2 regions of the Bradyrhizobium sp. HKCCYLR20261 genome follow, and region 2 is predicted to be linked to the other one. Evidence: predicted binding sites of a transcription regulator. Region 2 holds the regulator's gene; the other holds the start of a gene.
What was found. The regulator LexA, encoded in region 2, represses DNA repair genes until DNA is damaged. The targets are predictions, from matches to a motif close to TGTTCNNNNTGTGTTCNG.

Region 1 (4,415 bases), on a different contig from region 2:
CGATGCGATAGCGGTAGTGCCGCTTGCGCGCGGAGAAGCGGGCCTCAAAGGTGTCGGGCACGATCTCGGCGTCGAGCACCGCGACAGGATTGGGCCGCAGATGCGCGTTGAGCGCGTCGCGCAGCTTGTCGGGGCGGAATTCCTTCTCGATATCGCAATGCGCGACCTGTCCGGTGGCGTGGACACCGGCATCGGTGCGTCCGGAGCCGTGCACGCGGGTGGGCACGCCGCAGGTCGCCTGCACCGCGGCTTCGAGCGCCCCCTGCACCGACGGCAGCGTCTCCTGCAATTGCCAGCCGCAGAAGGGAGTGCCGTCATATTCGATGGTGAGCTTGTAGCGGGGCATCGCCTCGATCGCATGTGGCCGTCATTGCCGGGCTTGGACCCGGCAATCCATCCAGGGACGAAGCTTGTTCGCGAGATGGATGCGCGGGTCAAGCCCGCGCATGACGAGCTGAGAAGGTTAACCGAAGCGCAGGCCCGGCGCGACAGGCGTGCCGCGCAGGAAATCCGCGGCCTTCATCGGCCCCTTGCCGGCACGCTGCAGCTCGGTGATGCGGATGGCGCCGCCGGCGCAGGCGATGGTGAGATGATCGTCGAGGACGGTGCCCGGCTCGCCCGTGCCGTCGGCCAGCGCGCAGCGCAGGATCTTGAGGCGCACCGCCTCGCCGTCCAACACGACCTCGCTCCAGGCGCCGGGGAACGGCGACAGGCCGTGGATGTGACGCAGCACGGCGTGCGCAGGCTTCGCCCAGTCGATCCGCGCCTCGGCCTTCTCGATCTTGGCCGCATAGGTCACGCCGTCCTCGGCCTGCTTCGTCAGTGTCAGCCCGCCGCGCTCCAGCGCCGCCATCGCGCGGACCATCAGGTCGGCGCCGATGCGGGACAGCTTGTCGTGTAGGTCCGACGCCGTCATCGCATCCGTGATCGGCAACCGCTCGGCCATGGCGACGTCGCCGGTATCGAGACCGACATCCATCTTCATGACCATCACGCCGCTCTCGGCATCACCCGCCATGATGGCGCGGTTGATCGGCGCGGCACCGCGCCAGCGCGGCAACAGCGAGGCGTGCAGATTGTAGCAGCCGAGCCTTGGCGCATCGAGAATCGCCTGCGGCAGGATCATGCCATAGGCGACGACCACCGCGGCATCGGCCTCGTGCGCGCGGAATTCGGCCAAGGCCTCCTCGGTCTTCAGCGTCTTCGGCGTCAGCACGGGGATGCCGAGCCGGCGCGCCTCGGTCTCGATCGGCGTCGGCACCAGCGCCAGACCACGGCGACCGCCGGGCTTCGGCGCACGCGTATAAACGGCCACGATCTCGTGGCCGTGGCCGGCGAGTTCGAGCAGGGTCGGCACGGCGAAATCCGGCGTGCCCATGAAGATCAGGCGAAGCGGCATGTGGTCGAAGACCCTGCAAAGCCTCTACTCCGCCGTCATGCCGGGCTTGTCGCGGCCATCCACGTCGCGCGACCAAGACAAGCGGCGAGACGTGGATGCCCGGGTCAAGCCCGGGCATGACGAAGGAGAGAGTTGATCGTTACTCGCCCGCGCGCTTGGCGGCCTTGGTGAACTTCTTCATCACGCGGTCGCGCTTGAGCTTCGACAGGTAGTCGATGAACAGCACGCCGTTGAGATGGTCGATCTCATGCTGGATGCAGGTGGCGTAGAGGCCCTCGGCGTCCTCCTCGCGGACCACGCCGTCGAGATCGGTGAAGCGCACGCGCACGCGTGCCGGCCGCTCGACCTCCTCGTAGTATTCGGGGATCGACAGGCAGCCTTCCTCATACACCGACAGCTCATCTGACTTGGCGATGATCTCGGGATTGATGAACACGCGCGGCTCGCGCTTGGTCTCGCCGCCGGAATCCGGCTTGGCCAGATCCATGGTGATGACGCGCAGGGGTTGCGCAACCTGGATCGCCGCCAGCCCGATGCCGGGCGCGTCGTACATGGTCTGAAACATGTCGTCGACCAGCTGCCGGATGTCCGGCGTGACCTTCTCGACAGGCTTGGACACCAGCCGGAGCTGCCGGTCCGGCAGGATGATGATTTCTCTAAGGGACATGGCGCGCGATTTAAGCCCCGGAACAGGCGCGGTCAATGTGAGGACGCGCGGTTAAGACTTCGCTAACCATGAATTTCAACGATCCGTTAACCATACGTCTTAACCCGGCCTTAACCATAAATGTTCTCTCTTCGTTCGCGACGGTTTGCGAATCGGATAGACGGGGGTGATGACCGCCAGCCCATCGCTGAATCCTGCGCTGAATTCTGCGCTCAATCCTGTCGTCGTCATGATCGGCGACCTGCCCGTCCGCGCCAGCGACGCGCTGATCGGGTTCGGCGTGCTGGTGCTGCTGCTGCTCGTGATGATCGGCCTGGCGGTGGCCCGCTCTGGACGGCGCAGCGCGGAGCTTGCCGCCCAGCAGGCGCTGCGCACGGAGGAGATCGAACAGCGGTTCGGCGAGATGATCCGGGTGCAGAGCGAGGCCTCCGGCCGGGTCGACGCGATGGCGCAACTGCTCGCCGGCCGGCAGGTGGATCTCGCCCGCAGCGTCAACGAACGGCTCGACGCCGTCACCCACCGCGTCGGCCAGTCGATGGAGCAGACCACCCGCCACACGATGGATTCCTTGCGCGTGCTGCACGAACGGCTCGGCATCATCGACAACGCGCATCGCGATCTCAGCGAGCTGACCACGCAGGTCTCCACGTTGCGCGACGTGCTCGCCAACAAGCAGTCGCGCGGCGCATTCGGCCAGGCGCGGATGGAGGCGATCGTCCAGGACGGGCTGCCGAAGGGCAGCTACGCGTTCCAGTACACGCTCGCCGGCGGCAAGCGGCCCGACTGCGTGGTGTTCCTGCCCGACAGCAGGCCGCTGTGCATCGACGCCAAGTTTCCGCTGGAGGCCGTGACGGCGCTGCACGATGCGGAGACGGACGAAGAGAAGCGCGCGGCTGCGCAGCGCCTGCGCACCGACGTGCTGCGGCACGTCAACGACATCGCTGAGAAGTATCTCGTCGTCGGCGAGACGCAGGATACGGCGCTGATGTTCGTGCCATCCGAGTCCGTTTACGCCGAGATCCATGACGGCTTCGACGACATCATCCAGAAGGCGTATCGCGCGCGCGTCGTGCTGGTGTCGCCGTCGCTGCTGATGCTCGCGATCCAGGTCATGCAGCAGATCATGAAGGATGCCCGCATCCGCGACGCCGCCGACCAGATCCGCAACGAGGTGATCCATCTCGGCGACGATCTCAGCCGCCTGCGCGAGCGCGTGCTCAAGCTGCAAAAGCATTTCGGCGACGTCGGCGAGGACATCCGCCAGATCCTGATCTCCGCCGACAAGATCGAGAAGCGCGCCGCCCGGATCGAAGAACTGGATTTCAGCAAGCAGGATGCGCCGCTGGACTCGCCGCGGATCGCGCCGGGCACGGGCACGACGCCGGACCTGTTTCCGCTGGCGGGACGGATGCAGGCGGGGGAGTGATGGCGGCGTCGCGACAGCCGCGCAAATCTGCTACCAACCGGTCATGACCGCACCCGACGCGACCTCCGACCTCACAGCGAACTCTGCAAAGCCTGACGCCAAGCCCACTCCGACTTGGCGCGAGAGCATGGCCGTCTACCTGCAGCCGCGCGTGCTCGTGGTGCTGTTCCTCGGCTTCTCCTCCGGCCTGCCGCTGGCGCTGTCGGGCTCGACTTTGCAGATCTGGATGCGCGAGCTCGGCGTCGATCTCGGAACCATCGGACTGTTCGCGCTGGTCGGCACGCCCTATACGCTGAAGTTCTTGTGGGCACCGCTGGTCGACGCGCTGCACGTGCCGCTGCTGACGCGCGCGTTCGGGCGCCGCCGCGGCTGGCTGGTGTTCGCGCAGCTCCTGCTGATCGGCGCCATCATGCTGCTGGCGCTGACCGACCCGGCGCACGCGCCGTTCATGGTGGCGCTGGCCGCGCTGCTAGTGGCCGCGACCTCCTCGACCCAGGACATCGTGGTCGATGCGTTCCGTGTCGAGAGCCTGCCGGAGAGCGAGCAGGCCGCCGGCATGGCGGCCTATGTCGCGGCCTATCGCATCGGCATGCTGGTCTCGACCGCCGGCGCGCTCGTCGTGGTCAGCGCCTTTGAGAGCTCGGGGCTGACCCGCCCGACGTCCTGGATGTGGGGCTACGTCGTGATGGCCGCGCTGGTGCTGATCGGCACCATCACGGCGCTGGCCGCCACCGAGCCGGCACAGTCGAAACAGGCCGAAGCCGCCATGGGCGCCGAGACCGCCCTCACTCGCGTGGCCCAGGCCGCCGCCGGCGCATTCGTCGAATTCCTCGGCCGCCGCGATGCGCTCGCCGCGCTCGCCTTCGTCGTGCTGTTCAAGTTCACCGACGCCTTCTCCGGCACGATGACCGCGCCGTTCGTGA
Region 2 (4,415 bases):
TCAAGGCGCATCTCTGGCTCGACGGTCCGCTCGCACCTGATGGGCGCGTATCGGGCGAGTTGCGCGACATGTTTCTGCAGAAGAACGCCGCCGCGCTGCGCGCAGCGCCGGTGGGCGCAAGTCTCGACGTGACACCTGCCTTCCCGCGCCTCGGCGAGATCACCGCGCCGGCGCTCGTGATCTGGGGCGACCTCGACTTTCCTCATATCCAGGAGCGAAGCCGATTGCTTGCTGCGACGATGCCGAACGCGGCCGGTCACGGGATCACCGGTGTTGCGCATCTGCCGAGCCTCGAACAGCCCGCGGAGGTCACCGGACTGATCACGAGGTTTCTCGCCACATTGTAAGAGCGCCCCGCGCGAGGCTGCTCCCCAAGGCACCGGTCGGATTGGCCCCTTGGCCCCGCCCTGCGCGTTCGGTTAGAACGCGACTCCCTCGACTCGTCCGCTTCCTTCCAAAGGAACTCTGATGGCCTTGATGCCGGTGTCCGATGCGTTGTCCGCGGTGCTTGCCGGCGCCGAGCCGCTGCCTGAGGAGATGGTCGGGCTGGACGAGGCATTCCACCGCATCCTGGCGCGCGACCTGGCAGCACTGCGGACGCAGCCGCCGGAGGCGATGTCGGCGATGGACGGTTACGCGCTGCGGGCGGCCGATGCCGACAGGCCGGGCGCCAAGCTCAAGGTGATCGGCGAGGTCGCGGCCGGGCGGCCGTTCGATCGCGTGGTCGGCGCTGGCGAGGCGGCGCGCATCTTCACCGGCGGCGTCGTGCCGGAGGGCGCCGATGCGGTCGTCATCCAGGAGGATACGACCGCGGAGGGCGGCCATGTGGTCGTCAATGAGGCCGCCATCAAGGGCCGGCACATCCGCCCCGCTGGCGTCGACTTCCACCAGGGCATGGTGCTGCTGAAGGCCGGACGCCGGCTCAGCGACCGCGACCTGTCGCTGGCGGCCAGCATGAATCATCCGGCGCTGCCGGTGCGGCGGCGGCCCAAGGTGGCGCTGCTCGCGACCGGCGACGAACTGGTGATGCCGGGCTCCGAGCCCGGTCCCGGCCAGATCGTCTACTCCAACGGCTATGCGCTGCGGGCGCTGGTGCGTAGCGAGGGTGCCGAGCCGATTGATCTCGGCATCGCCGTCGACACGATGGAGGCCACCGTGGCCGGCATCCGCCGGGCACGCGAGTCCGGCGCAGATATCTTGATCACCACCGGCGGCGCCTCGGTCGGCGACCATGATCTGGTCAAGCAAGCCCTCGAGGCCGAAGGCGTCGAGATGGCGTTCTGGAAGATCGCGATGCGGCCGGGCAAGCCGATGATGCACGGCCGGCTCGGCGGCATGAGGGTGATCGGCCTGCCGGGCAACCCGGTGTCGTCCTATGTCTGCGCCATCCTGTTCCTGGTGCCGCTGATTCGTGCCCTGCTCGGGCGCGAGGAGGTCGCGCCGCCGCGCGAGACCGCCCTGCTCGGCCGCGAACTCGGGCCGAACGACTCACGCGAGGACTATCTGCGCGCGCAGTTGGAAGAGCGCCCCGACGGCACGCTGATCGCCACGCCGGTGAACCAGCAGGATTCGTCTCTGCTCGGGAATCTCGCGCTTTCGCAGGCGCTGGTGATCCGTCCGGCCTTCGCGCCGAAGGCTCCCGCAGGCAGCCCTTGCGAGATCCTGCGCCTGCCCAGGTGAGGCGTCGGTGGGTGGGCTTCCTCCGGTAAAGCTCGGTCCATTCATCATATTTTTAGGATTGCAGAACACACATCGAACAGATAGTGTCCGTTCATGATTTGTTTTTAGTATGTTGCGGGTGACGTGAATGACGGTCGTCCAGTCTGGCTCTGGGACGCAAGAGCTCTTGAGAACTTCGGACGACAACCAACCGGGGACCAGGTCGAGATGCTGACGCGCAAACAGTACGAACTTCTGCGGTTCATCAACGAACGGCTCAAGGAAGCCGGCGTGCCGCCGTCCTTCGACGAGATGAAGGATGCGCTCGACCTGCGCTCCAAGTCCGGCATCCATCGGCTGATTACAGCTCTCGAAGAGCGCGGCTTCATCCGCCGGCTGCCCAATCGCGCCCGCGCGATCGAGGTGATCAAGCTGCCCGAGCTCTCGCAGGCCGCCAACAACCGGCGCGGCGGCTTCACGCCGTCGGTGATCGAGGGCAATCTCGGCAAGGTTCGCACATCGACACCGGCGCTCGACGATGGTGAGCGTCCCGTCGCGGTGCCGGTGATGGGCCGGATTGCCGCGGGTACGCCGATCGAGGCGCTGCAGACGCGCAGCCACACCATCAGCGTGCCGGCCGACATGCTTGGCAATGGCGAACACTACGCGCTCGAAGTCCGCGGCGATTCGATGGTCGACGCCGGCATCCTCGACGGCGACATGGCGCTGATCCAGCGCAACGAGTCCGCCGACACCGGCGACATCGTCGTGGCGCTGATCGACGACGAGGAAGCGACGTTGAAGCGCTTCCGCCGCCGCGGCGCGTCGATCGCCCTGGAGCCGGCCAACACGGCGTATGAGGTGCGCATCCTGCCGCCCAACCGGGTGAAGATCCAGGGCAAGCTGGTCGGGCTGTACCGGAAGTACTGAGTCCCGGCGTCTGCGAGGCCGCCGGATCTGCCCAGCAGATCGGCGGTGTGAGCCGCCCGGACTCGCGGCCGCCTATTTATGAGTCAGTTGAGAATGCACATCATGATGTGCAGCGCGGCACACTCAAACGCTTGTGATCGGCAGCGCCCGCGCGCACTGCAGATCAGCGCAGAATTGCCGCGAAGCGCGCGCTAACATCGCTCCCGATGTCCACTCTGATAGAGGCCTGCGCCTGTCCGGGGGGAGCGTGGGTCAGCTATCTCTGAACGAGGAGCGATCCGATGTGTGACTACAGCCTCCATGCCGTTGCCTCCCGTCCCGCCAAAGTCGGCGAGACGCTGATCTCGACGACGTTCCGCGGCACCGCGACCCGCGGCTTCGCCTTGGAAAGCGAGCCGACCGTCGCGGTCTGCATGCTGCCCGGCACCGAGCTCGCCTTTGCCGAGGACGTTCGCTACGACAGCCGCTGGCTGTGGACCCGCACGATCCGCGAGCGCGTCGCCAAGTTCAACACCATCGAGAAGCACATTCCCGACCGCCATCACGACGCGATCGAGTTCGCGGATGGACGCCATGTGCTGGTGACTCAGCTCTGCGAGGGCCAGCGCGTCACCGTGCTGCAATTGCCGGTCAGCAAGCAGCCGGGCGAACGACGCGAGATCGCGGAGGAGGCGCCGGCGCAGCAGCCGACGCCAATCCGCCGCATCAGCATCACCTGAGCCACGCGCAACATTCGATGGGCTGAGCGTCAGCTCATTGTCATGCGGATCGCACGCTGACGCCGCAATCGTCGACCGGCTCTACTCCGGAGCCGACCGTTGCGGCGCCGGTGTCGTGTGCTGCATTCGACCCAAGGACTAATCCTCTCCAGCCTGCTCCGTGTCAGGCGGTGTCGCGTCCTGCGCGCGCGACGGTGGCGCGCGCGGCGTCAGCGTCGCCTCGAACTCGCTGGGCTCGGCGGGTGCCGGCCACCACGGCCGGCCCGTGCCGTCGGCGCGCACCGGCGTGACGGCAAGGCCCTTGCCGTTCTGCACGAGCATCAAGGCCCCCTGCTGCTGCAGGCGCGGACGGTCGATCACGGCAGCCTCGCACGACTGTGGGGCCGAGCGCGCCGTCACCACCAGCGCGGCGCGGGTGCAATCGTCGGCAAGTGCATCGACCCGCAGCGCCAGCGCGACGATGCGGCCGTCTGCCATCGCGACCACGCAGCCCTGCTCGTCACAGGACACGCCGTCACCAAGCGACGAATCGGCGGGCAGCCGCGCGTCGGCGTCGGCCGCGAGCCATTCCTTGGTGACGAACACGTCCTTGCCGCTGCGCATCACATGCAGGCGTCCGTCGCGGCCGCGGACGGCCACCGCGCGGCCATCGCCGGAGACGAGAATATCGGGACGGGGCGTCATCGCGGCCCAGGCCGTGGCCGCCGCCAGCAGCACGGCGCCCGACCAGCGCAGCGGCGTGCGCAACAGGCCGATCAGGATGAGGCCCAGGCTGGCCGCGATCAGCGGGCCGATGCCGAACGCCGGGATACGGCCGACGGCACCGGGCAGCGCCGCCACCCAGCGCGTCACGGCGATCATCCAGTCGATGCCCCAGCCCATCAGCGTCCACCAGGGGCCATCGAGGCCGAACGGCGCTGCGAGCAGGCCCAGCAGGCCCGCCGGCATCACCAGCACCGAGACCACCGGCATCGCCGCGAGATTGGCGAGCACGCCATAGGGCGTGATGCGGTGGAAATGGAAGGCGGCATAGGGCGTCGTCGCGAGCCCCGCGATCAGCGAGGCCAGCAGCAGCATGGACAGTTCCCGGCCGCCCCACAGCGCGAT

Region 1: a site for LexA is predicted at 2,188-2,205, ahead of ACQR1L_RS31490 (DNA recombination protein RmuC). Genes of this name have one in related genera too.

Annotation. Positions count from the first base shown of each region.
Region 1 is NZ_JBNPUZ010000021.1:88,655-93,069, forward strand. Features, by position in the region: gene truA (tRNA pseudouridine(38-40) synthase TruA) at 1-346, opposite strand, end outside; gene fmt (methionyl-tRNA formyltransferase) at 464-1,399, opposite strand; gene def (peptide deformylase) at 1,539-2,066, opposite strand; gene ACQR1L_RS31490 (DNA recombination protein RmuC) at 2,236-3,492, shown strand; gene ACQR1L_RS31495 (AmpG family muropeptide MFS transporter) at 3,536-4,415, shown strand, end outside.
Region 2 is NZ_JBNPUZ010000006.1:380,166-384,580, forward strand. Features, by position in the region: gene ACQR1L_RS17155 (alpha/beta fold hydrolase) at 1-347, shown strand, start outside; gene ACQR1L_RS17160 (molybdopterin molybdotransferase MoeA) at 469-1,680, shown strand; gene lexA (transcriptional repressor LexA) at 1,888-2,589, shown strand; gene ACQR1L_RS17170 (hypothetical protein) at 2,871-3,308, shown strand; gene ACQR1L_RS17175 (ComEC/Rec2 family competence protein) at 3,447-4,415, opposite strand, start outside.